3 regions of the Streptomyces sp. SAI-170 genome follow, and region 1 is predicted to be linked to each of the others. Evidence: riboswitches for the same ligand, from Rfam matches in the RefSeq annotation. Region 1 holds a riboswitch; each other region holds the start of a gene.
What was found. A riboswitch is a leader RNA that binds a small molecule or an ion and turns the genes downstream of it on or off. The one in region 1 is predicted to bind ZMP and ZTP.

Region 1 (9,780 bases):
TCCGTATTCTCGCCGCCTCGGTGGGCGCGCTCGCGCTGCTCACCGGCTGCGGCGCCGCCGACATGACGAAGCAGGCCTCGCCCTTCGCCAACGCCGAGGGCGCCAAGACCGTCACCCTGTCCGTGCAGTCCTGGGTCGGGGCGCAGGCCAACGTGGCCGTCGCCCAGTACCTGCTGGAGCACGAGCTGGGCTATCGCGTCGACACCGTCCAGGTCGACGAGGTGCCCGCGTGGGACGCCCTCAGCCAGGGCCGCGTCGACGCCATCCTGGAGGACTGGGGCCACCCCGACCAGGAACAGCGGTACGTCAAGGACAAGAGGACCATCGCCCCCGGCGGCGACCTCGGCGTCACCGGGCACATCGGCTGGTACGTGCCCACGTACTTCGCCGAGCAGCACCCGGACGTCACCGACTGGAAGAACCTCGACAAGTACGCCGGGCAGATGCGCACCCCGGAGAGCGGCGGCAAGGGCCAGCTCCTGGACGGCTCCCCGTCGTACGTCACCAACGACAAGGCGCTGGTGAACAACCTCGACCTGGACTACCAGGTGGTGTTCGCCGGCTCCGAGGCCGCGCAGATCACGCAGATCCAGCAGTTCGCCAAGGCGAAGAAGCCCTTCCTCACCTACTGGTACGCACCGCAGTGGCTGTTCGAGAAGGTGCCCATGACCGAGGTGAAGCTGCCCGCGTACAAGGACGGCTGCGACGCCGACCCGGAGAAGGTCGCCTGCGCCTACCCGCACACCCCGCTGCAGAAGTACCTCAACGCGGACTTCGCGCACGACGGGGGACAGGCCGCCGCCTTCCTGAAGAAGTTCCGGTGGACCACCGAGGACCAGAACGCGGTGTCCCTGATGATCGCCGACCAGAAGCTCACGCCCGACGAGGCGGCGAAGAAGTGGGTGGACAGCCACGAGTCGACGTGGCGGGCGTGGCTGTCCTGACGGTCACTTTCACGGCTTGACGGTCGCTTTCACGGTCTGACGGTCGCTTTCACGGTCTGACGGTCGCTTTCACGGTCTGACGGTCGCTTTCACGGTCTGACGGCGGTCACTTCGCGAGGCCGGCCGCGATCTGTCGCAGTGCCGCGGTCGCCTGCTGCTGGAGTCCGGGCCCGAACGTGACCCGGGTGGCCCCTCGTTCGCCGAGCTCGGCGGGGGAGGGGCCGTCGGCCTGGCCGATGGGCGCGTACATGTTCAGCGGGCCCTGGATCCCCGACCGCAGCAGCGGCAGCACGTCCAGCGGCGCGGCGATCGGGTACACGCAGTCGGCGCCCGCGGCGACGTACAACGCGGCCCGTGCGATGGCCTGTTCGGGGTCGCGGTCGCCGTGCAGGAACACATCGACACGGGCGTTCACGAACAGCCGGTCGGCGGCCGCGGCGCGCACCTCGGCGAGCCGGTCGGCGTGTGCTCGCGGGTCCTTGAGGACACCGTCCTCGGAGTCCTCAAGGTTGCAGCCCACGGCCCCCGCCTCCAGCAGCCGCTCCACCAGCTCCTTCGGCGCGAGCCCGTAGCCGCCTTCGACGTCCGCGGACACCGGCACGTCCACGGCCCGCGCGATCCGCGCGACCGCCGCGAACATCTCGTCGGCCGGGGTCCGCCCGTCCGCGTACCCGAGCGAGGCGGCGACCCCCGCGCTGGGCGTGGCCAGCGCGGGGAAGCCCGCCTCCGCGAAGACCCGGGCGCTCGCCGCGTCCCAGGGGCCGGGCAGGACGATCGGGTCGGTGGGGGAGGGCCTGCGGTGCAGGGCGCGGAAGACGGCGGCCCCGTCCTGTCGGGCGCTCACTGCTTGGGCCTCGCCGGCTCGTAGTGGCCCGGCACCAGCCGACAGGTCACGCCGAACCGGTTCCAGGCGTTGATGACCGTGATCACGGCGATCAGCTGAGCCAGCTCCGCCTCCTCGAAGTGCTTGGCCGCCCGCTCGTACACCGCGTCCGGCACGAAACCGTCGGTCAGCACCGTCACCGCCTCGGTCAGCGCGAGCGCCGCCAGCTCCCTCTCGGTGTAGAAGTGCTCGGACTCCTCCCAGGCGCTGAGCTGGACGATCCGCTCCACGCTCTCGCCCGCGGCGAGCGCCTCCTTGCTGTGCATGTCGACGCAGAAGGCGCAGTGGTTGATCTGCGAGGCACGGACCTTGACCAGCTCCACCAGCGTCGGGTCGAGGCCCTTCTTGGCGGCCACCTCCAGCCGGACCATGGCCTTGTAGACATCCGGGGCGTGTTCGGTCCAGGCCAGCCGGGCGGGGCGTTCGGGGGCGTATTCGGTGTTCGTCGTCATGTCCTCGACCCTAGGAGCCAGGCAGCCCAGGAGTATGGTCCATTTTCATGGCGAGATCTTGGGCCACTTTCGGCATCGACCTGCATCTGGAGCCCGCGGGGCCGGGCCTGCGGCGCGGACTGACCGACGCCCTGCGCGAGGCCGTGCGCACCGGGCGGCTCGCGCCCGGCACCCGGCTGCCGTCCTCCCGCGCACTCGCCGCCGACCTCGGCATCGCCCGCAACACCGTCGCCGACGCCTACGCCGACCTCGTCGCCGAGGGCTGGCTCACCGCCCGGCAGGGCTCGGGCACCCGCGTCGCCGACCGCGCCGCACCCCCGGCCGCCGCCGCGGCGCCGCATCCCCACCGGGTCCCCGGCCGGCCCCGCTACGACCTCAAGCCCGGCACCCCCGACCTCGCCTCCTTCCCGCGCGCCGCCTGGCTCAAGGCCACCCGTCGCGCGCTGGCCGCCGCCCCGCACGACGCGTTCGGCTACGGCGACCCGCGCGGTCGCATCGAGCTGCGCACCGCCCTCGCCGACTACCTCTCCCGCGCCCGCGGCGTCCGCACCGACCCCGACCGCATCGTCGTCTGCGCCGGCTTCGCCCAGGGCCTGCGCCTCCTGACCGAGGCCCTGCACCGCCGGGGCGTCACCTCCCTGGGCGTGGAGTCCTACGGCCTCGACCTCCACTGGGACCTCGTCGAACGGGCGGGACTCCGCACGGTTCCGCTGCCGCTGGACACGTACGGCACGGTCACGGGCGGGCTTGGGGGTGAGGGACTTGTTGGGGGTGGCTTGGGTGTTGGCGCGGGCGCGGGCGCGGGCGTGGGCTTGGGCTTGGGCTTGGGCGGTGCGGCCGGTGCGGGTGCCGGTGCCGTCGGCGGTTCGGGTGTGGGCGGTGGGTCCGGTGCGGGGGATGGCCTGGGCTCGGACCGCGAGTCCGTTGCCGGGGCCGGGGCCGGCATGGGCGGTCGACGCGGTCGCCGGGGCGGCCCGGGCCGGGGTCGCGGCTCCGGTGCCGAGGGCGGCGTGGGCTTGGGCGACAGGTCCGGTGCCGGTAGGGGCGTGGGCGTGGGCGACGGGTCCGGTGCCGGTAGCGGTGTGGGCGTGGGCGACAGGTCCGGTGCCGGTAGGGGCGTGGGCGTGGGCGACGGGTCCGGTGCCGGTAGCGGCGTGGGCGTGGGCGACAGGTCCGGTGCCGGTAGCAGCGTGGGCTCGGGCGCCGCAGCCGGTGCGGGGGCCGGCGTCGGCGTGGCCGGCCTGCCCGGTGCCGGGGGTGCCGTGCTGCTCACCCCCGCCCACCAGTTCCCCATGGGCCTCGCCCTGCGGCCCGACCGCCGGGCCGCGCTCGTCGACTGGGCCCGCCGCACCGGCGGACTGATCCTGGAGGACGACTACGACGGGGAGTTTCGCTACGACCGCCGCCAGCCCGTCGGCGCCCTCCAGGACCTCGACCCCGAGCACGTCGCCTACATGGGCACCGCCAGCAAGTCCCTCGCGCCCGGACTGCGGCTCGGCTGGCTGGTGCTGCCGCAGGCGCTCGTGGCGGAGGTGGCCGACCTCGGCGGGGCCCGCGCCACCGGGGTCGTGGAACAGCTCACCCTCGCCGAGTTCATCGCCTCCGGCGCCTACGACCGCCATCTGCGTGCCGCCCGGCTGCGCTACCGGCGCCGCCGGGACGCCCTCGTCGCCGCGCTCGCCGAACGCGCCCCCGAGGTGAGCGTCACCGGCATCGCGGCCGGACTGCACGCCGTCCTCCGACTGCCGCCCGGCACCGAGCAGTCCGTCGTCCGCGCCGCCGCCTGGCACGGGCTCGCCGTGCACGGACTGTCCCGCTACCGCCACCCCGACGCCCGCGTCGACCCCCTCGACGCCCTCGTCATCGGCTACGGCACCCCGCCCGACTCCGCCTGGGCCGGAACCCTCGACGCGCTGTGCGCGGCCCTCCCGTAAGGTGTTCGCGCACGGGAACGAACTCTCGGGGGAGACACAGGACATGGCACAGACTCGGCGACGGCTGCGCTCCAGCACGGTCGTCCTCGGCGGCATGGGCGTCGTCGCGGCGGCCCTCACCTCCTGCGGCTCCGACCCCGACCGCCGCTGTGTGGACCGCGACAGCTACGACTACCTCAACGGCTACAAGATCGTCGCCGACAGCAACTGCAAATCGGGCACGTCGGGTTCGTCGTACGGAAAGAGCGGCAAGGGCGGCAACGGCGGCAAGTCCGGCAAGGCGGGTGCCCGGGACGCGGCCTGGTACTACGACGCCGAGGTCGACGACGGCTACGCCGACTACGGCACCTTCAGCCGCAGCGAGGCCGTCGACCGGGGCGGCTTCGGCTGCTCGGGCTCCGGCAGCGGCGGCGGCTGAGCCCCCGCACGGACGCCGACTGACCATGGAACGCAGGACCATCGAACCCCGCCCCGGCTGGCAGCAGACCGTCGAGGAGCAGGGCCTGATCTACCCCCTGACCCGCTACCCCGACGACTCCCTGCGCCCCTACTGGGACGAGAGCGCCTACTACGTCTTCTCCCTGGAGGAGGTCGAGGCGCTGGAGGAGGTCGTCGAGGAACTCCACGGCATGTGCCTCACCGCCGCGGACCACATCGTGCGCGAGGACCGCCTCGCCGACCTCGGCATCACCGACCCGAGCGTCGCCGCCGCCGTCACGGACTCCTGGCACCGCCGCGCCGAACTCCCCTCCGTCTACGGCCGTTTCGACCTCCGTCACGACGGCACCGGCCCCGCCAAACTGCTGGAGTACAACGCCGACACGCCCACCTCCCTGGTGGAGGCGGCCAGCCCCCAGTGGTTCTGGATGGAGGAGCGCTTCCCCGGCGCCGACCAGTGGAACTCCCTGCACGAACGCCTCGTCGCCGCCTGGAAACGGCAGGCCGCCCTGCTGCCCCCGGGCAGCCCCCTGTACTTCGCGCACTCCAGCGCCGACGAACTCGGCGAGGACCTGATGACGGTCGCCTATCTGCGGGAGACCGCGGAACAGGCCGGCCTCTCCACCGAGTGGATCTCCATGGAGGACATCGGCTGGGACCGGCTCTCCGGCCGCTTCGTCGACAAGCGGCTGCGCTTCATCCGCAGCGTCTTCAAGCTCTACCCCTGGGAGTGGCTCACCACCGACCGCTTCGCCGGCCATGTCCTGGACACCCTCGACAACGGCGGCGGCACCGGCTCCACCCTGTGGATCGAACCGGCCTGGAAGATGCTGCTCAGCAACAAGGCCCTGCTGGCGATCCTCTGGGAGCTGTTCCCCGGCCACCCGAATCTCCTCGCTGCGTATCTCGACGGCCCCCGCGAACTGGCGACGACGACCGGCTACGTCGCCAAGCCCCTGCTGGGCCGCGAGGGCGCGGGCGTCACCGTGCACACCCCCGGCGCCGACCCCGTCCTGCGCGACGAGCCCTGCTGCTACCAGCAACTCGCCCCGCTGCCCTCCTTCGACGGCAACCACGTCGTCCTCGGCGCCTGGGTCGTCGAGGACGAGGCCGCCGGACTCGGCATCCGCGAGTCGTCGGGCCTGGTGACGGACGAGTACGCGCGCTTCCTGCCCCACGTGATCCTGTGAGGTACACGGCTCGTGCGTGTCTCGCTCGCATGGTGGACGCCCGAGCGGCACGCTCATGACCGACCGGTAGGCTGGGGCCGGGCCGTGACTGGCGCGCTGGGATGGGATGGACCATCGGGGAGCGGCCTGCGATCAAGTGCCGTGCGCCTGGGCCACCCGTGAACCGTGAACGCACACGCCCGGAGGCCGACATGCCAGAGCAGCAGCCCCTCTCCACCGAGTCCACCGCCTTCCGCGCCGCCCTCGACGTGATCCGCGCCGTCGAGCCGCGCGTCGCCGACGCCATCGGCCAGGAGGTGCACGACCAGCGCGAGATGCTCAAGCTGATCGCCTCCGAGAACTACGCCTCCCCGGCCACGCTCCTGACCATGGGCAACTGGTTCAGCGACAAGTACGCCGAGGGCACCGTCGGCCGTCGCTTCTACGCGGGCTGCCGCAACGTCGACACCGTCGAGGCCCTCGCCGCCGAGCACGCCCGCGAACTCTTCGGCGCCCGCCACGCCTACGTCCAGCCGCACTCCGGCATCGACGCCAACCTCGTCGCCTTCTGGGCCGTCCTCGCCGACCGCGTCGAGGCACCCTTCCTGGAGAAGACCGGCGTCCGCCAGATCAACGACCTCTCCGAGGCCGACTGGGCCACCCTGCGCCAGGCCTTCGGCAACCAGCGCATGCTCGGCATGTCCCTGGACGCCGGCGGCCACCTCACCCACGGCTTCCGCCCGAACATCTCCGGCAAGATGTTCGACCAGCGCTCCTACGGCACCGACCCGGCGACCGGCCTCATCGACTACGAGGCCCTGCGCGCCCAGGCCCGCGAGTTCAAGCCGCTGATCATCGTCGCCGGTTACTCGGCCTACCCGCGCCTGGTCAACTTCCGGATCATGCGTGAGATCGCCGACGAGGTCGGGGCGACCCTGATGGTCGACATGGCCCACTTCGCGGGTCTCGTCGCCGGCAAGGTCCTCACCGGCGACTTCGACCCGGTCCCGCACGCCCAGATCGTCACCACGACCACCCACAAGTCCCTGCGCGGCCCGCGCGGCGGCATGGTCCTGTGCGACGACTCCCTCAAGGACCAGGTCGACCGCGGCTGCCCGATGGTGCTGGGCGGCCCGCTCCCGCACGTCATGGCCGCGAAGGCGGTGGCCCTCGCCGAGGCCCGCCAGCCCTCCTTCCAGGACTACGCCCAGCGCATCGTCGACAACTCCCGGGCCCTCGCCGAGGGTCTGATGCGACGCGGCGCCACCCTGGTGACCGGCGGCACCGACAACCACCTCAACCTCATCGACGTCGCCACCTCCTACGGCCTCACCGGCCGCCAGGCCGAGCAGGCCCTTCTCGACTCGGGCATCGTCACCAACCGCAACGCCATCCCGGCCGACCCCAACGGCGCCTGGTACACCTCCGGCATCCGCATCGGCACCCCCGCCCTGACCACCCGTGGCCTGGGCACCGCCGAGATGGACGAGGTGGCCGGCCTCATCGACCGCGTCCTGACCGCCACCGAGCCCGGCACCACCAAGTCCGGCGCCCCCTCCAAGGCGGCTCACGTCCTCGACGCGAAGGTCTCCGACGAGATCTCCCACCGCGCCACCGACCTCGTGGCCGGCTTCCCGCTCTACCCGGAGATCGACCTCGGCTGATCGGGCACGGGCCCACGGCTCACAGGTCGATCAGCTCCTGCCGAGGCTCTCCCCGCGGCGGTCCGGGCTCCTGCCGGGCCGCCGCGCGGCGTATCAGCAGCGCCCCGCCGCACCCCACCGCCACGCCGACGCCCAGGCCCGGCAGAGCCCACCACCAGCCGGAGTCGTCGGAGAGCGGCGCGGACGCGGTGACCGGCTGCGAGGCGTCGTCCTGCGGCCCCGTCTCCGCCGGGGCGGCCGGCGCCGGTGGAGGGCCCGCGGCCGTCTCCGGGTCCGCCGCCCGGCCCATCACCCCCAGCTCGTCCAGCAGTGAGCGCAGCGCGCTCGGCTGGGCCGCGCGCTGCCAGGTGCCCGTCCACTCCGGCGGGGTCGTCGAGGTGTGGATCCACACCTCCGGGCCGTCGGACGCCAGGTGGACGCGGTCGACCCGGACGGGCGATATGTCGTGCGCCAGCCACGTCACACTGATCTGCCGCGTCCGGACGAGGTCCGCCTCCGGAGGCCTCGCCGCCGTGCCCTCGCCCGGCTCGCCCAGCAGACGCTCCAAGCGCCGGTACGCGCTGTCGGAGTAGTAGAGGGAGGCCGTCTCCCTGCTCTCCGGCGACACCACCAGCACGCTCGTCAGGCCACCTGCCGTCGCCGCCGGTGCGCCCCACAGCAACAGACCGAGTGCCAGAGCCGCCGCGGAGGCCGACCCCGCGAGCCTCCGAGCCCAGCTGCGGCAGCAGCCCTCCCCCACAAGCTTCAGCAACCGCATCCGCATCCACACCCGCATCCCCATGTGAGCCCCAACCCCAGCCGGACGTAGCCCCCGCGACCCGCCCCGGGCCGCCTGTCACTTCTGGTACACCGCCCGACCCTCTCGGGTTCCGCTCCCCGTCCCCCTATTTCGGCGCCGGCGCCGGCTTCAGCGACCCGGCGATCTCCACCGCCCGCTCCCGCGACGCCACGCCCTCCAGCCTCAGGGTCGTGTCGCCGCCCCGGCTCCACAGCAGGGTGGGACCCGAGGTCCGTTCCTCGCGGGTGAACCGGCCCCGGTCGTCCTCGAGCCAGAAGTCGAGCAGATGGGCGCGCGGGAACCACAGCGCCGAGTCGCCGTCGACCCGCACCCACTGGACCGGCTGCGGCACCGCTTTGGCGAAGCCGATGTCCAGATGCGCCGGGAACTCGTCGAGCCGTACCGTCCGGCCCTCCACCCGCCAGCACAAGGTCACCAGGAACCGCCCCTGCGGCTCCCGGCTCACCGACACCGCGTCCGGATCGCCCAGCGCCTCGGGCACCAGCGGCTCGAAGCCCGTCTGCCGGGCGGCCTCCCGCAGCGACACCGGCCGCCCGCAGCCGGGCACCTCGGCGCCGGGGGAGGGAGAGGCCGACGGGTCGTACCGCACCTCCACCCCGGCGAAGTCGAACCAGTCCAGGACCGCCGCCCGGACCGGAGGCGTGAGCGCCAGCACCGTGAGCAGCCCGCACAGCACTGCCGTCAGGGACCGGCGGCGGGCCCGCGCCCAGCGCCGAGCCGCCCGTATCCGCTCCACCGGCCCAGGCGGCTCGGCCACCGGCACCGGCAGCCGCTCGGCGAGTATCTGCGCCAGCACCCGCTCGGCCATCGACTCCGACCCGGACGGCTGCTCCAGGGACCGGCCCAGATCCCGCAACTCCTCCGGCAGCCGGGAGACCTTCCCCTCACGCCCGTCCTCCCGTCCGTCAGCCACGCTCATCACCTCCTCTCCCGGTCGCGCTTCCGATTCCTCTCCCGCCCTCCCCAGGCCGGAAGTCCGGCAGCAGTCGGCCCAGCTTGCGCAGAGCGCGGTTCAGGCGGGACTTCACGGTGCCGCGGGGCCAGCCCAGGGCCTGGGCCGTCTCCGGCTCGTCCATCTCCAGCAGATAGCGATAGGTGACGACCAGACGGTGTTCCTCACTCAGCTTCTCCAGGGCGGCCAGCAGGGCCGTGCGCCGCTCGGTCTCCAGGGTGGCGACCGCCGGGTCCGCCGAGTCCGGTATCAGCGGCTCGGCCTCGGCGAGGGCCGCCTCGCGGCCGGCGAGCGTGCGCTGCCGGGCCGCCGTACGGACTGTGTTCCTCGTCTCATTGGCGACGATCGACAGCAGCCACGGCTTGAACTGCGCGCCGTCCCGGAACCGGCCCAGCGCGCAGTACGCCTTGACGAACGCCTGCTGCACCACGTCCTCCGCGTCCGCACCGGCCCCGAGCGCCGCGGCCGCTCGCAGCGCGATGCCCGTATGGGCACGCACCAGCTCCGCGTACGCCTCCGGCTCTCCGGCGCGTACCCGGGCGATC
Region 2 (9,780 bases), 1.5 Mb from region 1:
CACGGGCCTGCGCCTCGGTGTAGCCGAAGCTGGCGATCTGCGGCTGGCAGTAGGTGGCGCGCGGGATCATCGCGTAGTCGAGCTCCATCGTCTCGGCGTCCGCGAGCGTCTCGGCGGCGATCACGCCCATCGCCTCGGCGGTGTGCGCGAGCATCAGCTTGGCCGTCACGTCACCGATGGCGTAGATGTGCGGGACGGACGTACGGCAGCGGCCGTCGACGTCGATCGCGCCGCGCTCGGTGAGGCGTACGCCGGTCTTGTCCAGGCCGTAGCCGTCGACGTTGGGCGCGAAGCCGATCGCCTGGAGCACCTTGTCGGCCTCCAGCACCTGCTGGGCGCCGTCCTTGCCGGTGACGGTGACGCGCACCTTGGGACCGGACTCGTCGATGGCGTCGACCCGGGTGGAGGTGAGCACGTCGATGCCCAGCTTGCGGTACTGCTTGGCCAGTTCGGCGGAGACCTCGGCGTCCTCCAGCGGAGCCATCCGGTCGAGGAACTCGACGACGGTGACCTTCACGCCGTAGTTGTGCAGGACGTAGGCGAACTCGATGCCGATGGCGCCGGCGCCCGCGATCACGATCGACTCGGGCAGGTCGTCGGCCAGGATCTGCTCCTCGTACGTCACCACCCGCGCGCTGCGCTTGGTGCCCGGGAGCAGCTTCGGCGTGGCGCCGGTGGCGATGATGCAGTTCTCGAACCCGATGGTGCGGGTGTTGCCGTCGTAGTCGGCGACCTGGAGGGTGTTCGCGTCGAGGAAGGTGCCCCGGCCGTCGAACTCCGTGATCTTGTTCTTCTTCATCAGGTAGTGGACGCCCTTGACCCGGCCGTCCGCGACCTTGCGGCTGCGGTTGAACGCCTCGCCGTAGTCGAAGGAGACCGTGCCGTCCACCTTGATGCCGAAGGTCTTCGCCTCGCGGGTGACGATGTGCGCCAGCTCGGCGTTGCGCAGCAGGGCCTTGGTGGGGATGCAGCCGACGTTCAGACAGACGCCGCCCCAGTACTTCTCCTCCACGACGGCGACTTTCTTGCCGAGCTGCGCGGCCCGCACGGCCGCGACGTACCCGCCGGGGCCGGCGCCGAGTACCACGACGTCGAAGTGCTCGTCCTGCTCGTCCATGGGTGGTCCTCTTCGGTGACGTAGGAGCGGTGCGCAACAGATTGTTTCGCCCGGTCGGGCTCACCGCCACCGAGCCCCACCAAAGGTGATCACCCTCTCATCCGTGATCGGCGCCGCTCAGTGGTTCGGGTGAGCCCGGCTGATGTCCGCGAGTGCGGAGCGCGGGTCGTCGGTGGCGGCGAGGTCGCCGAGGCTGATCACCCCGACCGGGCAGCCGCCGTGCTCGACGACGGGCAGCCGGCGCACCGCGTGGCGGCGCATCAGCTCCGCGGCGCGGTCGGTGGTGTCGTCGGGCGTGAGCGTCACGACGGGCGGCCGGGTGCACACCGCGCCGACGGCGGTGGCCGCCGGGTCACGGCCCTCGGCGACGACCCGGACCGTGATGTCACGGTCGGTCAGCACCCCGAACAGGTCGCAGTCGTACGCCACCAGCACATCGCCGATGTCCTGCTCACGCATCACCTGCGCGGCCCGCGCCACCGTGGTCATCGGTTCGACGGCGGCGGCGCCGGGCGACATCACGTCCCTTATCTGCCGGGTCATGGGGCACCTCCCGGGTTTCGTACGGCGGTCCGCGGCGGGGTCGGTCCGGGATGCCCGGGGTCGCCTCGCTTCTCACGCGGGCCGGGTTTCCCGGGCGGGCGCACTCACACGCGGGGCGGTGACCGCAGCGGGGCGGCCTTGGTCCGGCCCGGGAAGCCGGCCGTAGAGTGGGGGCGGGCCGTGACTGGCGCTGGGGTGGAGCACCACCGGGGAGCGGCCCGGCCGTCGGAGGCCGAAGCCGTGCGCCTGGGCGATCCCGCCGAGCACCAGGAGCCCGCGTGAGCAGCTCGCCCTCCCCGGATGTGCCCGTCCTTCTCGATGACGTCGTCCGCTCCGCCGAACGGCTGTGCGCGACCGCCGCCCGCCTCGACGAGACGCGGCTGCGTGCCCCGTCCCGGCTCACGGGCTGGACCCGGGCCGACGTCCTCGCGCATGTGGCCCGCAGCGCCGACGCGTACGTCCGGCTGCTGGACGCGGCGCGGACCGGCGGCACCACGGCCCGGGCGGACGCCGCCGCACTGGCCGAGGCCCAGGACAAGGCGGCCGCGCTGCCCGCCGACGCGCTGGCCGGTGATCTGCGCGCCAGTCTGGACCGGTTCACCGGGCGGGCGCGGGCGATGCCCGGCCCGGCCTGGGACGCCATGGTCACCGCGCTCGCGGGCTGGCCGCACCCCGCCTGGTTCACCCTCGTGCGCTGCCTGCGCGAGCTGGAGACCCACCACGTCGACCTCGGCACCGGGTACGGCACGTCCGACTGGCCCACGTCCTACGTCACCTGGGCTCTCGGCGACACGCTGGCCGCCCTGGCCGGCCGGGGCTTCCCTCTCGCGTCCGTCGAGGCGGTCGACCTGGGCCGCATCTGGACGCTGTCCCCGCACGGGCCCGACCTCGCCGCTCCGGGGCACGTCCTGCTGGGCTGGCTGAGCGGGCGTACCCGCGCGGCCGACCTGGGCGTGAGCGGCCCGCTGCCCGAGCCGCCGAAGTGGCCGCTGCCCCCGATGCCGGGGTGGTGACAGGAGCTACGGCCGTGTCCCCCGCACCGCCCACGCACCTACGGCCGTGTCCCCCGCACCGCCCACGCGCGTGCCGTCAGCGCCACCGCACCCTGCCCGTCGGCCCCGACGCTCGCTGCCAGCGCGTCGCGTACGCGGTCGCGTGCGGGCGGGTCGAGGGAGGCGACGTAGGCCGGTGCGGGGCCCTGTCCGGCGAGGAACGGCTCCCACAGGTCGGCGAACCCGGCGAACTCCGTCGGCACCTCGATGCCGGTGACCGCCACCTGGGCGAGGCCGGCCCGCGTCCACACGTCCCGCAGGGCCTCCGGGCGGCACCCGGCGAAGCGCCGGCCCTCGTCCAGGGCGGCCGCGGCGGGGTCCGCGCCGACGGCGGCGTCCCAGAAGCGGCGCAGCAGGCCCATGCCCTCGGCGTAGTCCCAGACGTACGCCGCGACCGTCCCGCCCGGCCGGACCGCCCGGGCCGTCGCGGCCACGGCGGCCACCGGCTCCGGCAGGAAGTTCAGCACCAGCCCGGACACCGCCACGTCGAAGGCCCCCTCCCGCACCGGCAACGCCGTCGCGTCCCCGACCACGAACCGGGCCACCCCGCCCCGCGCCGCGGCGACGAACGCCTCCGACCGGTCCACGCCCAGCACCAGCCGCGGCCGGCTCCGCTCGGCCACGACCCCCGACAGCACCCCCGTACCGCACCCCACGTCCAGCCACCGCAGCCCGTCCCCGACCCCGCACCAGGGCAGGAACTCCCGCGCCACGAGCCTGCTCCAGCGCCCCATGTACCGCTCGTAGGCGCCCGCGCCCGTCCACATGCCGACCTGCCGCTGCCGCGTGCCCATGGCTCCACGATCCTCCGGCCGGCCACGTCGCGCGACCGGCTCGCGTCGGCGGCCGCGTCGACGTCCGCGTCAGCGGAGCTGCGCGGCGAACGCCTCGTAGGCCGGCTCGTCGAAGAGGACGAACCTGACCTCCTCGACCGCCGTGTCGGTGGCCCGTACGGTGCTCACCGCGATCCGGGCCGCGTCGTCCATCGGCCACCCGTAGATGCCGGCGGAGACGGCGGGGAACGCGACGGTGCGGGCGCCCAGTTCGTCGGCGACGCGCAAGGACTCGCGGTAGCAGGAGGCGAGCAGGGCCGAGCGGTCCTCGTCGTGGCTGTAGCGGGGGCCGACCGTGTGGATGACCCACTGGGCGTCGAGGTTCCCGGCGGTGGTGGCGACGGCCCGGCCGGTGGGGAGGCCCTTGCCGAGGTGGCCGGCGCGCAGGCGGCGGCAGTCCTCCAGGATGGCGGGGCCGCCGCGGCGGTGGATGGCGCCGTCGACGCCTCCGCCGCCCAGCAGGGAGGAGTTGGCCGCGTTGACGATGGCGTCGGCTCTCTGCCGGGTGATGTCTCCCTGGACGAGGGTGATGGTGGTCATGCTGATCAGCCTTCCATGGGCCCGGGCTCAGCCCTGCCGCAGTCGTCTCCAGACCGCCTTCGCCGCGTTGTGCCCCGACATGCCGTGCACGCCGGGGCCCGGCGGGGTGGCCGAGGAGCAGATGAACACGGCCGGGTGCGGGGTGCGGTACGGCGACAGGGACAGCCGGGGACGCAGCAGGGTCTGCAGGCCGGTGAACGCGCCGGTGGCGATGTCGCCGCCGACGTAGTTGGCGTTGCGGGCGGCGAGTTCGGGCGGCCCTGCGATGGCGCGGGCGAGGACGCGGTCGCGGAACCCCGGGGCGAAGCGCTCCAGTTGGCGCTCGACGGCGTCGGTGAGGTCGCCGGTCCAGCCGTTCGGGACATGTCCGTACGCCCAGAAGACATGCTTGCCGTCGGGCGCCCGGGTGGGGTCGACGACGCTGGGCTGGACAGTGATCAGGAACGGCACTTCCGGCGCACGCCCCTCGCGGGAGGCGGCACGCAGGGCGGTGTCGATCTCCGCACTGGTCGCGCCGACCTGCACGGTGCCCGCGCTGCGGGCCTCCTTCGCGGTCCACGGCACCGGCCCGTCGAGGGCGTAGTCGAGCTTGAAGACGGCGGCGCCGTAGCGGTAGCGGTCGTACAGGCCGCCGAGGCCGGCGATACGGGCGAGGGCGGTGGGCGAGGTGTCGAAGACGTACGCGCGCGCGGGCGGCAGGTCGTCCAGGCGCTTGACCTGGTAGTCGGTGTGGACGGTGCCGCCGTGGGCCCGGAACAGGGAGGCGAGCGCGTCGGAGATCGACTGGCTGCCGCCCTCGGCGACGGGCCAGCCGCGGGCGTGCGCGGCGAGCGCGAAGACCAGGCCGATCGCGCCGGTCGCCAGGCCGTTCAGCGGGGCGATGACATGGGCGACGAGCCCGGCGAAGAGGGCCTTGGCGCGCTCGTCGTGGAAGCGGCGGGTCAGCCAGGTGGAGGGCGGCAGGCCCAGCAGGCCGAAGCGGGCGAGGGTGACGGGGTCGCGCGGGAGCGCGGTCAGCGGCAGGGACATGAAGTCGCGGACGAGGGCGTCCCAGCGCGGCAGGAAGGGCTCGACCAGTCTGCGGTAGGCGCCGGCGTCGCGCGGGCCGAAGGAGGCGGCCGTCTCGGCGACGGACCGGGACAGCACGGCGGCGGTGCCGTCGTCGAAGGGGTGGGCCATGGGCAGGTCGGCGTGCAGCCAGCGCAGCCCGTGGTCCTGAAGCGGCAGGGCGCGGAACGCGGGTGAGTTGATGCCGAGCGGGTGGGCGGCCGAGCACGGGTCGTGGCGGAAGCCGGGCAGGGTCAGTTCCTCGGTGCGGGCTCCCCCGCCGACGGTGTCGCGCGCCTCGAACAGGGCCACGGAGAAACCGCGGCGGGCCAGCTCGACAGCGGCCGTGAGCCCGTTGGGCCCCGCTCCCACCACGACCGCATCGAACATGGTCGGCACCTTCGGACTCCTTCGTCAGCCGATGGCCTCTGGGGTCAGGATATGCCGCGGCACCGACAACACCCGCTCCTGGAAGGCCTCCTCACCCAACGGGCCTGTACTCCCTGGGGTCAGGCCGTCCCCGACAGCAGGCCCAGCACGCGCCGGGCCGTGGCCGCGTCCCTGGCCGCGGTGAAGGGCAGGGAGTTGCCGCCCGTGATGCGGAAGGGCTCGCCGGTCAGCGTGAGGTGGGCGCCGCCCGCCTCCTCGACCAGCAGCAGGCCCGCCGCGTGGTCCCAGGCCGCCTCCCAGGAGAAGGCGGTGGCGTCCAACTCGCCTCGCGCGACGGCCAGATACTCCAGGCCCGCCGAGCCGCACGCGCGCGGGGCGACCCCATCGGTCCACAGGCCGAGCAGGGCGTGCTTCTGCTCGTCGGTGGTGTAGTCGGGGTGGGAGGTGGCGACCTGGAGGTCACGGCCCGGGGTGGGCGGTCCTGCGTACAGGCGCTCGCCGTCGAGGAAGGCGCCCTGGCCCCGTATCGCCGTGGCCAGTTGGCCGCGGACGGGTGCGTACGTCCAGGAGGCGAGCAGCACGCCGTGCCGGGCGAGGGCGATCAGGGTGCAGAATCCGTCCTCGCCGTGCACGAACTGCCGGGTGCCGTCGACGGGGTCGACGATCCAGACCGGGGCGTCGCCTCTGATCGCCTCGTACGACGCGGGGTTGGCGTGCACGGCCTCCTCGCCGACGACGACGGAGCCGGGCAGCAGGGCGCACAGCGCCTCGGTGAGATACAGCTCGGCCTTGCGGTCGGCGTCCGTCACCAGGTCGTGCGGGCCGTTCTTCTGGTCGATCTCGTGCGCGGCGAGCTGACGGAAGCGGGGCAGGATCTCGGCGTCGGCCGCCGCACGGACGGCCTCCTCCACGTCGGCCGAGTGGCGGGCGAGAAACTCGTCGATGGTTTCCGTGTCTTCGATCATGCCTCCATGAGATCACGCGCCACTGACAATCCCCACCCGGGCCGTGCACACCGGGCGGAACCGGGATGAACAGCGGGTGACCGCGCTCAGCGCCCCACCGCGTACCCCTGCATCCCGCGCGGGTTCGCCGCCGCCGACAGCACGCCCGTCTCCGGGGCCCGGGCGACCGCGCACAGCCGCCCCTCCGACCAGGCGTCGCCGACCGTGACGTCGTGCCCGCGCCGCCGCAGCCCGGCCACGACCTCCTCGGGCGTCCGGGACTCCACGGTCAGGCTGCCCGGGCGCATCCCGCGCGGGTAGAAGGAGCCGGGGAAGGAGTCGTTGTGCCAGTTCGGGGCGTCGATCGCGCCCTGCAGGTCGAGACCGCCGCGCACCGGCGGGCGCAGGGCCGCGGCGAGGAAGAAGTGCAGCTGCCACTGGTCCTGCTGGTCGCCGCCGGGCGTGCCGAACGCCAGCACCGGCACGCCGTCGCGCAGCGCGAGGGACGGGGTGAGGGTGGTGCGGGGGCGGCGGCCGGGCGTGAGGGAGTTCGGCAGGCCCTCCTCCAGCCAGGCCATCTGCAGCCGGGTGCCGAGCGGGAAGCCCAGCTCGGGCACGACGGGGTTGGACTGGAGCCAGCCGCCGCTGGGCGTGGCCGCGACCATGTTGCCCCAGCGGTCGACGACGTCCAGGTGGCAGGTGTCGCCCCGGGTTCCTCCGTCGGCGCCGACCCGCGGCTCCCCCGGCACGGGTGAGGTGGAGGGCCCCGCGACGGTGGGTTCGCCGACGCCCAGGGCGTCCATCGGGCCGGGCCCGGAAGGGACCGAAGCGGCCACGCGCGCGTGGTCGGGCAGCAGCGGACCGCGCCCGCCCGGGCTCCCCGGCCGCAGCTCGTACGACGCCGTGTCGCCGATCAGCTTCCGCCGCCCGGCGTTGTACGACTCCGACAGCAGCTCGGCGACCGGCACCTCGGCCGCGTCGCCGTACCAGGCCTCCCGGTCGGCCATGGCGAGCTTGCAGCCCTCGACGAGCAGGTGCACGTACTCGGCGGACCCGTACGCGGGCAGCTCAGGCGGAAGCAGGGCGAGCTGCTGGAGCAGGACCGGGCCCTGGCTCCAGGGGCCCGCCTTGCACAGGGTCCAGCCGTTCCAGTCGTACGTCACCGGCGTCTCGTAGGTCGCCGACCAGCCGGCGAGGTCGGCGGCCGTGAGGGTGCCGGTGTGGTGCGTGCCGCTGGTGTCGAGGGTGGGCCGGGCGGACTGCCGCAGGAGCGCCTCGGCGATGAAGCCGGTGCGCCACACCTCCCGGGCGGCGTCGATGCGTGCCTCCCGGTCCCCGGCGCCGGCGGTCTCGGCGAGCAGGCGCTTCCAGGTGGCGGCGAGGGCGGGGTTGCGCAGCAGCCGGCCGGGGCGCGGTGCCTCGCCGTCCGGCAGATAGACCTCCGCCGACGACGTCCACTCGGTCTCGAACAGCTCGCGTACGGTCTCGACGGTGGCGCCGACGTTCTCCACGGGCGCGTGCCCGTGCTCGGCGTACCCGACGGCGTACTTCAGCACCTCGGCGAGGTCCTTGGTGCCGTGGTCGCGCAGCAGCAGCAGCCAGGCGTCGAAGGCGCCGGGCACGGCCGCGGCGAGCGGGCCGGTGCCGGGCACGAGGTCGAGCCCGAGCCCCCGGTAGTGCGCGACGGACGCCCCCGCCGGGGCCACGCCCTGCCCGCACAGCACCCGCACCTCACCGCCCGCCGGGGCCAGCAGGATCGGTACCTCCCCCGCGGGGCCGTTGAGGTGCGGCTCGACGACGTGCAGCACGAACGCCCCCGCCACCACCGCGTCGAAGGCGTTGCCGCCGTCCTCCAGCACGGCCATCGCCGACTGCGAGGCCAGATAGTGCGTGCTGGACACCATGCCGAAGGTGCCCTGGAGGGTGGGACGCGTGGTGAACACGGGCGGACTCCTCGGGGATGGCGACGACGGCTCGTGTGATCGTAAGTGCCCACGCGTCGGCGGCGGCAGCCCACCGAGGGGACATAACGGGGCACAAGGGCCGTCGGCCGTTCGCCCCCGTCACCGCCTGCGTACGGAGCGAGTTGGCACTTTCGCCCCACTGCCAGTCGTGTGACACTGGCGTCCCCCTGTCCGCAGTGCGGACTGCTTCCGCACCGTCCCCCACGAAAAGTGCGCCCGTGCGTTCTCTTCCTCTGCCGCTCGCCCTCACCGCACGTCTGACGCCCGTCGCCGTCCTCGCCTGCGCGGGGTGGGCCCTCGCGTCCGGCCCCGAGACCCCGTCGGCCGCGCAGGACGCGCCGCGCCAGGAGACAGGCAGACAGTCGGCGTCCGGCCCCTCGACGACGGCCGCGCCGAAGACGTACGGCGCCGCCCCCGCGCCCTGCACGAGCCTGGGGAAGAAGACGATCGGCTCGCTGGTGCCCGGCGCGAAGACGGCCGGCAAGGAGATACCGTCCTCCGACTCCGACGAGCGCCGCACCTGTTCGTGGAACGCGCTGGACGGCTACGACTACCGCTGGCTGGACGTGTCCTTCGAGGTCATGGACTCGGACGCGGCGGCGGAGAAGTCGTACAAGGAGCGCGTCGCGGACCGCGACGGAGGTGGCGAGGTCCCCGGTCTGGGTGACGCCGCCTACTCGGTCGTGAACCTCACCACCGAGGACGACCAGGAGACCCGCGAGGGCGTGGTGCTGGCCCGGTCCGACAACGCGCTGGTGATCGTCACCTACAACGGCAGCGACTTCGAGTCGAAGCAGGCCCCGAGCACGGACGAGATCAACAAGGGCGCCATCAAGGCCGCCAAGGAGGCGATGGCCACGCTGGAGGACGGCGGCAGCGCCTGATCCGTCCTCCAACAGGCCTGCGTCATACGGTGGTTCGGTCCCGGGTGCCCGTCGTCGCGGTCAGCAGCAGATACAGCAGCAGCGAGGTGCCCAGGCCCACCGCCCAGCCGTAGTCGGCGAGGGGCTCCAGCGCCGGGACGGGCCGGCCGTCGAGGATCGGCTCGAAGCTCGCTCCGCCGATCGCGAGGACCCCGCCCGTCAGGAACGCCACGACGGCCCGCCAGTTCCAGCCGCCCCGGTACCAGTAGCGCCCGCCCTCGCGGTACAGGTCGACGAGGTCGAGGCGGCCGCGGCGCAGGATCCAGTAGTCGGCGATGAGGATGCCGGCGACCGTGCCGAGCAGCCCGCCGACCAGGCCGAGCCAGGTGAAGATGTAGCCCTGCGGATCGGAGTACAGCTTCCAGGGGAAGATCAGCACGCCGAGGACACAGGTCGCGAGGGCTCCGGCGCGGAAACTGATCCTTCT
Region 3 (9,780 bases), 2.4 Mb from region 1:
GAGCGCCACCTTGCCCTGCAACGGCTTGTCCATGTCCGGCTCCCGACCTCGTGTTTCCTACGTGTCGATTCGAGAGTGCCGGGGAAACCGGACATCTTCTGTCGCCTTTTGCCGCGGGTTCACCCGGCCGCGCGCAACTTCTCACCGAGTTCGTCGTAGTCGGGCACGAACCAGATGTGCCCGCCCTCGTTCGTCTCGCGCAGGAAGTCGCGCAGCGCGCCGCTCTCGGCGGCCTGGCGGGACACGTCCCCCACGACGGCGAGCCGCACCCGGTAGGTGACGAACTTCTGCATCACCGCGCCCGCGACGCCCGTGCGCAGCCGGAAGAACTCCTGCGGCACCCGCTCGACGGGGACGGCGACCAGCGTGGCGTCCTGGCCGAACGCGTCGCCGATCAGGTCCAGCGCCGCGCTCTCGCCGTCCAGGAGGGGTCCTTCGGGGGCACAGCGCAGCACACGGACGCCGTGCAGGGTCTCGAGCGTGTTCGTCGTCATACCGGCGATGATGTCCGTGGCCGCGGTCGATCCACTCCTGAAGGTGCGGTGCCTCCGCCCCGATGGTGGTGGGGTCGCCGTGTCCCGTGAGCACCTTCGTCTCGGGCGGGAGGCCGAGCAGCCGGTTGCGGATCGAGTCGATGATCGTCGGGAAGTGGGACCAGGACCGGCCCGTGGCACCCGGCCCGCCCTGGAACAGCGTGTCACCGGTGAAGACCGCCCCCAGGCCGGGGTCGTACAGGCAGACCGCGCCGGGCGCGTGGCCGGGTGTGTGCAGGACCCTGAGGTCGGCGCCCGCGGCCTCGATGACCTGCCCGTCGCGCAGCCAGGCGTCCGGCTCACGCTCGGGGTGGGTCTGCTTCCACAGGGGCAGGTCGTCGCGGTGCAGCCAGATCACGGCGCCGGTGCGCTCGGCGAGGGCGGGGGCGGCGTCGATGTGGTCGTTGTGGGCGTGGGTGCAGACGATGGCGGTCAGCCGCCGGTCGCCGACCGCCTCGGCGATGGCGTCGGCGTCGTGCGCGGCGTCGATGACGACGACCTCGTGGTCGTCGCCGACCAGCCAGACGTTGTTGTCGACGTCCCAGCTGCCGCCGTCGAGGGTGAACCGGCCCGAGGTGACCAGGCGTTCGATGCGCGGGGCCATCACAGCACCACCACCGAGCGCAGGACGTCGCCGTGGTGCATCCGCTCGAACGCCTTCTCCACCTCGTCGAGTCGGATCGTCTCCGTCACGAACGCGCCGAGGTCCAGGCGGCCTTGGCGGTGGAGGTCGATCAGCATGGGGAAGTCGCGGGAGGGCAGACAGTCGCCGTACCAGGAGGACTTCAGTGCGCCGCCCCGTCCGAAGACGTCCAGCAGGGGCAGTTCGAGCTTCATCTCCGGTGTCGGTACGCCGACCAGGACGACCGTGCCTGCCAGGTCACGGGCGTAGAAGGCCTGCCGGTACGTCTCGGGGCGGCCGACCGCCTCGATGACCACGTCGGCGCCGAAGCCGCCGGTCAGCTCGCGGATCGCCTCGACGGGGTCGGTGTCGCGGGAGTTGACGGTGTGGGTGGCGCCCATCGTGCGGGCCTTGTCCAGCTTGCGGTCGTCGATGTCGACCGCGATGATCGTCGCCGCCCCGGCCAGGTGCGACCCCGCGATCGCCGCGTCACCGACACCGCCGCAGCCGATGACAGCGACGGAGTCGCCGCGGCCGACGTTGCCCGTGTTGATCGCGGCGCCGATCCCGGCCATCACCCCGCAGCCCAGCAGTCCGGCGACGGCCGGGGACACCTCGGGGTCGACCTTGGTGCACTGGCCCGCGGCGACCAGGGTCTTCTCGGCGAACGCGCCGATGCCGAGGGCGGGCGACAATTCCTGGCCGGTCGAGGCGAGGGTCATGCGCTGCTTCGCGTTGTGGGTGTCGAAGCAGTACCAGGGGCGGCCGCGCAGACAGGCCCGACAACGCCCGCAGACTGCCCGCCAGTTGAGGATCACGAAGTCACCCGGCGCCACGTCGGCCACGCCGTCGCCGACCGACTCGACCACTCCCGCGGCCTCGTGGCCGAGCAGGAAGGGGAAGTCGTCGCTGATGCCGCCCTGTTTGTAGTGCAGATCGGTGTGGCAGACACCGCAGGCCTGGATCCGCACCACGGCCTCACCCGGTCCGGGGTCCGGCACGACGATCGTCTCCAGGCGGACCGGCTCGTCCTTGCCGGGTGCGATCACGCCGCGTACTTCCTGCGCCATGGCTGCTGGGTCCCTTCCGTCGGCGGGCGTTGTCTCCCTGCTCCGACCCTACGCGCGATCACCGGGCGGGGAGCGGACACCGGACACAACGCGCCCGGCCGCGTCCGGGGCACGGACGCGGCCGGGCGGGCCGGGGCGGGCGGGGTCAGGTCTGGAGGCCGGGCAGCAGGCCGGTGACCGGCGCGACCAGGTCGGTGATCTGGTGCAGCTGGTCGAGGTCGCTCGGCACACGGTTGAGCTGCGCGAGCTGCTGGGAGGGCCGCGGGAGCGCGCCCCGGTGCGACTCGGGGATGTCACTGGTGGCCAGCGAGTCCAGCAGGGCGATCGGGCTCAGGCTGCTGCCTGCCTTGGCGTCCGTCTCGGCCGCGCCCGCCGAGGGGGCGGCGAGTGCGGTGACCCCGGCGGCGAGACATGCGGCGGCGAGGATACGGCGAGTTGAGATCATGCCCTCAGCAACGCGGCCGCCCCGGCTCCGGACACGGCCGCCGCGCCGCGCTCACCCGTCAGGAGGAGCGCGTCACCGCGCCGCCCTCCCCGGAACCCGCCTGCCCCCGCGCTTGCCGTGCCCCACGGGCCGGAGGACGCTCGTAGAGAAGGCTTCGGTGGCCCGCAGCCCGCCGGGTCGCCCGCCTCGGAGGAGGTTCATCATGGGCACCAGCACGAGCCCCGCCTTCAGCGCCGACACCCTGCGCCGGGGCCTGGAAGGACAGTCGTCGACGGACCTTCTGAAGCTCTACGCCGATGACGCGGAGCTGCGGATCGTCGACCGCAACACCCAGCCCAGCAGCCCGAAGGTCATGCACGGCCGCGACGAGATCGCCCGCATGCTCGAGGACGTCTACAGCCGCGACATGACCCACAAGCTGGAGGGGTGCGTCGTCCAGGGCGACCGCGCCGCCTACAGCGAGTCCTGCCAGTACGCGGACGGGGTCCGTGTCCTGTCCGAGTCGATGATCACCCTGCGCGACGGGAAGATCTCCGAACAGATCATGATCCAGGCCTGGGACGAGTAGGAGCCGCCCCCGTCACCTGGCCGGGCCCCTGGCGAGGGGCCCCGGCCGGGCCGCCGCACGTCTCGGTTAAGGTGTCCGTGGGCCCGTGACTGGCGCTGAGGTGGAGCACCACCGGGGAGCGGGCCGACATCAGTGAATGCCGTGCGCCTGGGCGACGAGACCGATCAGCTCAGGAGTGGATCATGACTCAGGCACGGCTCATGGACGGCACCTCGCTCGCCCGCGGCATCGTCGAGGGGACCGCCAAGCGCGCGGCGGACCTCACCGAGCGCACCGGCACCGCCCCCTGTCTCGCGACCGTACTGGTCGGCGAGGACCCCGCCTCCGTGACGTACGTCCGGATGAAGCAGAACCGCTGCCGCAAGGCCGGCATCGGCTCCCGGCACGTGGAGCTGCCCGCCTCGACCACCACCGAGGAGCTGGTCGGCACGCTGCGGGCGCTGTCCGCCGACCCCACCGTGCACGGCATCCTGCTCCAGCACCCGATGGGCGAACACATCGACGAGCGGGCCGCGTTCGAGGCGATCGCGCCGGAGAAGGACGTCGACGGCGTCACCTTCGCCTCGTTCGCCACGATGAGCTTCGGCCTGCCGGGCTTCGTGTCCTGCACGCCCGGCGGCATCATGCGGCTGCTCGACGCGTACGGCGTCGACCCGTCCGGCAAGCGTGCGGTGGTGGTCGGCCGCAGCGCCATCCTGGGCAAGCCGGCCGGCATGCTGCTGCTCGCCCGCGACGCGACGGTGACGTACTGCCACTCGCGCACCGCGGACCTGTCGGCGGTCGTGCGCGAGGCGGACATCGTGGTCGCCGCCGTCGGCCGGCCGCGGCTGATCAAGGGCCAGGACATCAAGCCCGGCGCGGTCGTGATCGACGCCGGCTACAACCCGGGCAACGTGGGTGACGTCGACTTCGACTCGGCCGTGGAGCGCGCCTCGCTGATCACCCCGGTGCCGGGCGGCGTCGGCCCGATGACCATCGCCACGCTGCTGGAGCAGACGGTGGACGCGGCGATCAGCCAACTCGGGGACTGACTCCCCAGGGGCGCGGGGGACGGCGCGAGCAACCACGAACGACGGGCAGCCGCCCCCATACTGATGGGTGTGCGCATCGCGATCATGACGGCGGGCTCCCGGGGCGACGTGGCCCCCTTCACCGGTCTCGGACACGGTCTGCTGGACGCAGGCCACGAGGTCACCCTGGTGACACACGCCCGCTTCGAGCAGCTGGTGGCGGGTGCGGGGCTGGACTTCCACCCGCTGCCGGTCGATCCGCAGGCCGAACTGCACTCCCCGCGCGGACGCGCCCTGCACCGCAGCGCGACCGGCGCGGGGAAGCTGCTGCGGGTGGTGTCGATGGCGCGGGCGCTGGTCGGCCGGATGACCGAGGACCTGGTGACGGCCGCCCGTGCGAGCGATCTGCTGCTGCTCGCCGGCCCGATCGCCCCGCTCGGGGTGGCCGTCGCCGAGGGCCTGCGGCTGCCGAGCCTCGGTCTTCATCTGCAACCCATCGCACCCACACGGGAGTTCGCGCCCCCGCTGCTGGGCGACCGCTCCTTCGGCGGGGCCGGAAACCGGCTCGCCGGGCACGCGGTGAACCTCGCCGTGGAGCACATCTTCGGGAGGGCCGTCCCCGCGGTACGCGCCCGGCTGGGCCTACCCGCCGCCCGGCCGGGCGCCCTGCGCCGGGACCTGGAGCGGCGGCGCTGGCCGGTGCAGCACGGCTTCAGCCCGCTGATCGTCCCCCGCCCCCGCGACTGGCGGCCCGGCCTCGACATCGCCGGGTACTGGTGGCCGTACGACGCCGACGCGCGGCTTCCCGAGGAGGTGCGGGCGTTCCTCGACGCGGGGCCGCCGCCGGTGTTCGTCGGCCTGGGCAGCGCGACCGTGCCGGACCCCGAGGGGCTGAGCGCGCTGGTCGTGGCGGCGCTGCGGCGGGCCGGGCTGCGCGGGGTGATCCAGCGCGGCTGGGGCGGACTCGCGGCGGACGCGGACGACATGCTGACCATCGGTGAGGTGGCCCACTCGGCGCTGTTCCCGCACATGGCCGCGGTGGTCCATCACGCGGGTGCCGGCACGACCGCGGCCGGGCTGCGCGCCGGGGTGCCCGCGGTGCCGCTGCCCGTCCAGTTCGACGAGACCTTCTGGGCGTCCCGCCTGGTCACGCTGGGCGTGGCGCCCTGCGCGCTGCCGCTGCGGCGGGTGACGGCCGACTCCCTCGCCGCGGCCCTGACCCGAGCCGTCGGCGACCCGGCCCACCGGAGCCGGGCACAGGCCCTCGGCGTACGCGTCGGCGCGGAGGACGGGGTGGCCCCCGTACTGGAGGCGGTGAACCGGCTGGCCCGGTGAGCCACTTGTGGCGGCGCCGCCGCGTGGGCCGTCGTGGCGGCCTGCTGTTCGCGGAGCCGCTGCCTGGGCCGTCGTAACGGCCGGCTGCTCGCGGCGCCTCAGGAAGGCCGCAGGATCGCCAGGAGTTGACGCACCAGCTCGTCGACCACCTCGTCGAGCGTGGCCTCCACCCAGCCCGCGCTCCAGTCGTGGAGCAGGCCGTTGACGCTGCCGATGAACGCCGTGGCGGCGAGCCGGTGGTCGCGCGGTGCGGCCTCCCCCCGGGCCACGGCTGCGGCGGCCTCGCCGCAGATGAAGTCGACCCAGCGGGCCCGCCGGGCCAGCCGCTGCTCCTCCAGCCGCGGGCTGACCCCGATGATCTCGACGAAGGTGATGCGGATGCGGCGCGGGTCGCCGGTGACGTTCCCGGCGTACGCCCGGAAGATCGCGGAGGCCCGTTCCGCCAGCGGCCTGCCCTCCACCTCGGCGGCCGCCGCCAGCACGGCCTCCTCGGCCCAGCCGTTGACCTGAAGGTGCAGTTCGGCGAGGACGTCCTCCAGGGTGCGGAACTCCTCGTAGAACTGACGGGTCGACAGTCCGGCGGCCTCGCTGAGCGCGGCGACGGTGGTGGCGCGGTAGCCCGGGGTGCCGCCGAACAGCTGAAGTGCCGCGTCCAGAAAACGCCGGCGCCGCTCGACCTGCCGTTCCTGCGCGGACCTGCCGCCGTAGCGGCCGGTCGGCCCCTTGAGCCTGCCCGCCACTGTGCCTCCCGTCGTCGCCGGGCTCCCGCTCGGCCCGCCGACGGCCAATTTTGTCGTGTACGCAGTCTTGTGGAGAAGGGCGACCCTTCCTTACTTTCCAGTAAGTCGAACTCTGAACGACGTTGTATTCAGACTTCCCCCCACCCCGAGGAGAGTGCAGCCATGCCTGCCTTCCGCCCCCGGCACCTGTGCACCGTCGCCGCCGCCCTCGCCCTGACCGCCACGGTCCCCGCGACCGGCGCGGCCGCCGACTCCCCCGCGGCGCTGCGCGAGGTGCTGTTCGTCGGCAACAACTGGGACGGCACCGCCGAAGTCATCGCCTCCTCGGGCGACTTCGCGAGGATCGGCCGGGTGAACGTCGTCCCGGACAAGGACCAGCGCATGGCGGAGATCAACGCCGACCCGGTCAAGTGGGTCTACTTCATGGCGATCCGCAACAGCGTCGGCGAGGGCCACGACCAGTTCGTCGACGACATGTACGCCACCCCGGACGGCCGCTCGATGGTGGTCTCCCGGCCCAGCTTCGCCGACGTGGTCTCCATCGACCTGGCCACCGGGTCGGTCGACTGGCGCTTCGCCGTGTCGGGTCACCGCGCCGACCACATGGCGGTCTCCCCCGACGGCACCAAGGTCGCGGTGTCGGCGTCCACCTCCAACACGGTCCATGTGCTGGACATCGTCACCGGCCGGCAGCTCGGCTCCTTCGGCACCGGCGACAAGCCGCACGAGAACGTCTTCACCGGCGACGGCCGCTACATCTGGAACATGTCCATCGGCGAGGTGAACACCGCCCTGGACGAGCCGTGGCTGGACTGGACGAAGGGCGACCGGCGCATCACCGTCGTCGACGCGGCGACCTTCCGGCAGGTGAAGGTCGTCGACATGCGGCAGCGCCTGGACGCGGCAGGGCTCGGCCAGTACTCGGACGCGGTGCGCCCGGCCGCGTTCAGCCCCGACGAGTCCAAGCTGTACTTCCAGGTGTCGTTCTTCAACGGCTTCTTCGAGTACGACGTGGCGAGCGACAAGATCACCCGGACCAAGGTGCTGCCGAAGAACCCGGCCACCAGCGAGGACCGCACGACCTGGGTCAACGACTCGCGCCACCACGGCCTCTCGATGAGCCCCGACGGCAGGAAGCTGTGCGTGGCCGGCACGATGGACGACTACGCCACCGTCGTCGACCGCGCCACCCTCCAGGAGGGCCCGCTCGTCACCGCCGCCAAGCCCTACTGGGCCACGGTCAGCGGCGACGGCAAGTCCTGCGTGATCTCCGAGAGCGGCGCCGACCAGGTCACCGCCATCGACTTCGCGACGGGCCGCAAGACGGTGTCGGTCCCGGTCGGCGACCACCCCCAGCGCGTGCGCCTGGCGCGGGTGCCCGCCGACTGGTCGGGCCCGTCGGCTAGCTGAGCGCGGCCCAGGCGTCCAGTTCGGCACGGGCCGCCTGAAGCAGTGAAGTCGCCGGAGCCGTCGCCCCGTTGGTCACCAGCGCGTAGTGCCGAACGCCCGTGTCGCGTGCGGTGAGCAGCAGGCGGCGGCTTCCCGTGGCGCCGGGTTCGGGGGCTGCGGCGACCGGGGCGGAGGCCGTGTAGGCGGGCAGGCCGTGGAGGGTGCCCAGGTCGGAGACCACGGTGGTCGTGGCGGGCGGGAAGGCCGCCGGGAGGTGCAGCTCGGTCGGCGCCGGGCCGCCGTCGGAGCGCCACAGCAGGACGCCGTACTGTCCGGAGCCCACCAGCCGGGCCACGTTCGGCAGCGAGGCCGGTACCGGGTTCCAGGTCAGCGTGGTGGACCCGTCACGGGAGCGGTCCTCGTAGGTGAAGGCGAGCGTGGTTCCGGCGGTGGCGGCCGGGTAGAGGCGGTCCAGCAGGCGGACGTCCTGACGGAGTGTCACCGTGCCGGTGCCGTCGAGACGTACGGCGGACAGGTCCTCGTCGTTCCAGGCGTCACCGGCGGTGAGGATCTTGTCGGGGTTGCCGTTCATCGCCTCGCGGTGGCGGCCGTTGTAGAGGTCCCACTGCCATTGGGTGGCCGACAGCACGGGGCCGCTCGCGGTGGGGCGGGTCCACCAGGCGGAGCCGGGCAGGCGGGAGTCGAGGGCCTGGTACATCGCCTTGAGGACGGTCGGCGCCTTGTCGGAGACCGTGCCGCTGAGCGGGTGGCCGAACTCGCTGACCATCGCCGCCGTGCCGGTCGCGGCGGCCCGGTCCCGGACGGTCCCGAAGTCCCCGGTGTACTGGCCGTCCTTCGCCTTGCCCCACATGAAGACGCCCGAGATGGCCTTCTGGTCGTAGAAGTGAGTGTTGAAGACATAGCGCGGGCCCAGCTTCCCCGAGTCCAGCAGACCGCCCTCCTGGCGCTGGAAGTCGAGGTTCGCGTTCCAGAAGAGGTTCGGCTCGACGAACGCGGGCTTGTCCTGCCAGCCCGCCGCGTCCATCCGGGCCCGGAAGCGCTCGTAGAACGGCCACAGCACGTCCCGCTCCCAGGCGCGGCTGCCCTGGCCGGGGTCGTAGGTGCCGGCGTGCGGCTCGTTGTAAGGGTCGAAGCCGACGACACCCGCGAACTGCTCGTCGGTGAGGTGCTGTTCGACGTACGCCATCGTTTTCTCGGCCGTGGCGAGGAAGGCGTCCTGGACGCCGTGCGCGTTGTGCCAGAAGTCGTGCGTCGCGCGCATCACCGCCTCGTTCTGGGTGATGTTCTGGCCCCAGAAGAGGCAGATCCCGCAGGACTCGTCGGGGTAATCGCCCGCGTCCACGGCCCACTTGGGGGCGCCGTCACCGGTGTACCAGCTGTCCGGGTCGAAGAGGTGGCGGGAGTACAGGTCCTGGTGGAAGTCGGGGTAGACGCGGATGCCGGTGTCCAGGAAGGCGCGCATCTGGTCGGTGACGGCGGCCAGGTAGGCCGTGTCGACCCGGCCGCGCTCGGGCTCGGCGTGTGCCCAGGACAGCAGGAAGCGCACCGCGTTGCCGCCGCCGAGGGCACGCAGCGCGGCAGCGGACCTGCGCGCGTCGGCGACGGACGCGAAGGGCAGGCCGCCGTGCTCCTCCAGCTTGGTCTCACCGGAGACGTTGTAGCCGCGCAGCACGACCTCGCGGCCGTGGGCGTCGACGAAGCGGCCGTCCACCACCGTCAGCGGGGAGCCGTCGAACCACAGGGAGTCGGCCGCGGCGGCGGGAGGGGCACCCGCCGCCGGGGAACCGCACAGGAATCCACACAGGACGACCAGAGCGACGAGCACATGTGCGCGCTTCTTGGGCATGTCCCTAAAGGTCGAGCTTTTCTGACACTCCGTCAACTACTCGTCCTGCGAGTGACGTTCAGCAGATACTCCTTCCGGTTCAGCGGGTTGTGGTCGGTGCGCGGCCGCTCGGGCACGGGCCCCTGCGTGACGGGCGCGTAGTGGTCGAAGGCGCACTCCAGCTCACCCTCGCCCCGGGTGAGTCCCGGCAGCCGCTGCTCC

Region 2: it holds a riboswitch for ZMP and ZTP, as region 1 does, so the genes downstream of both, RKD23_RS08200 (maleylpyruvate isomerase family mycothiol-dependent enzyme) here and RKD23_RS14610 (glycine hydroxymethyltransferase) in region 1, are expected to answer to the same signal.
Region 3: it holds a riboswitch for ZMP and ZTP, as region 1 does, so the genes downstream of both, RKD23_RS04195 (bifunctional 5,10-methylenetetrahydrofolate dehydrogenase/5,10-methenyltetrahydrofolate cyclohydrolase) here and RKD23_RS14610 (glycine hydroxymethyltransferase) in region 1, are expected to answer to the same signal.

Annotation. Positions count from the first base shown of each region.
Region 1 covers NZ_JBMGQD010000001.1:3,305,441-3,315,220, reverse strand. The annotation lists gene RKD23_RS14640 (ABC transporter substrate-binding protein) at 1-944, shown strand, start outside; gene RKD23_RS14635 (isocitrate lyase/PEP mutase family protein) at 1,051-1,788, opposite strand; gene RKD23_RS14630 (carboxymuconolactone decarboxylase family protein) at 1,785-2,279, opposite strand; gene RKD23_RS14625 (PLP-dependent aminotransferase family protein) at 2,327-4,213, shown strand; gene RKD23_RS14620 (hypothetical protein) at 4,257-4,631, shown strand; gene RKD23_RS14615 (glutathionylspermidine synthase family protein) at 4,657-5,841, shown strand; ZMP/ZTP riboswitch at 5,916-6,001, shown strand; gene RKD23_RS14610 (glycine hydroxymethyltransferase) at 6,033-7,484, shown strand; gene RKD23_RS14605 (hypothetical protein) at 7,504-8,265, opposite strand; gene RKD23_RS14600 (hypothetical protein) at 8,369-9,202, opposite strand; gene RKD23_RS14595 (RNA polymerase sigma factor) at 9,189-9,780, opposite strand, start outside.
Region 2 covers NZ_JBMGQD010000001.1:1,781,874-1,791,653, forward strand. The annotation lists gene lpdA (dihydrolipoyl dehydrogenase) at 1-1,117, opposite strand, end outside; gene RKD23_RS08195 (CBS domain-containing protein) at 1,235-1,660, opposite strand; ZMP/ZTP riboswitch at 1,831-1,919, shown strand; gene RKD23_RS08200 (maleylpyruvate isomerase family mycothiol-dependent enzyme) at 1,939-2,673, shown strand; gene RKD23_RS08205 (class I SAM-dependent methyltransferase) at 2,712-3,506, opposite strand; gene RKD23_RS08210 (O-acetyl-ADP-ribose deacetylase) at 3,576-4,085, opposite strand; gene RKD23_RS08215 (phytoene desaturase family protein) at 4,113-5,522, opposite strand; gene RKD23_RS08220 (inositol monophosphatase family protein) at 5,642-6,487, opposite strand; gene RKD23_RS08225 (gamma-glutamyltransferase family protein) at 6,574-8,409, opposite strand; gene RKD23_RS08230 (hypothetical protein) at 8,649-9,314, shown strand; gene RKD23_RS08235 (NCS1 family nucleobase:cation symporter-1) at 9,337-9,780, opposite strand, start outside.
Region 3 covers NZ_JBMGQD010000001.1:922,156-931,935, forward strand. The annotation lists gene RKD23_RS04165 (SDR family oxidoreductase) at 1-33, opposite strand, end outside; gene RKD23_RS04170 (DUF4180 domain-containing protein) at 120-494, opposite strand; partial or broken gene RKD23_RS04175 (MBL fold metallo-hydrolase) at 511-1,137, opposite strand; gene RKD23_RS04180 (S-(hydroxymethyl)mycothiol dehydrogenase) at 1,137-2,225, opposite strand; gene RKD23_RS04185 (hypothetical protein) at 2,371-2,670, opposite strand; gene RKD23_RS04190 (nuclear transport factor 2 family protein) at 2,873-3,238, shown strand; ZMP/ZTP riboswitch at 3,314-3,398, shown strand; gene RKD23_RS04195 (bifunctional 5,10-methylenetetrahydrofolate dehydrogenase/5,10-methenyltetrahydrofolate cyclohydrolase) at 3,421-4,269, shown strand; gene RKD23_RS04200 (glycosyltransferase) at 4,354-5,583, shown strand; gene RKD23_RS04205 (TetR/AcrR family transcriptional regulator) at 5,682-6,323, opposite strand; gene RKD23_RS04210 (YncE family protein) at 6,486-7,733, shown strand; gene RKD23_RS04215 (cellulase family glycosylhydrolase) at 7,726-9,579, opposite strand; gene RKD23_RS04220 (GTP-binding protein) at 9,612-9,780, opposite strand, start outside.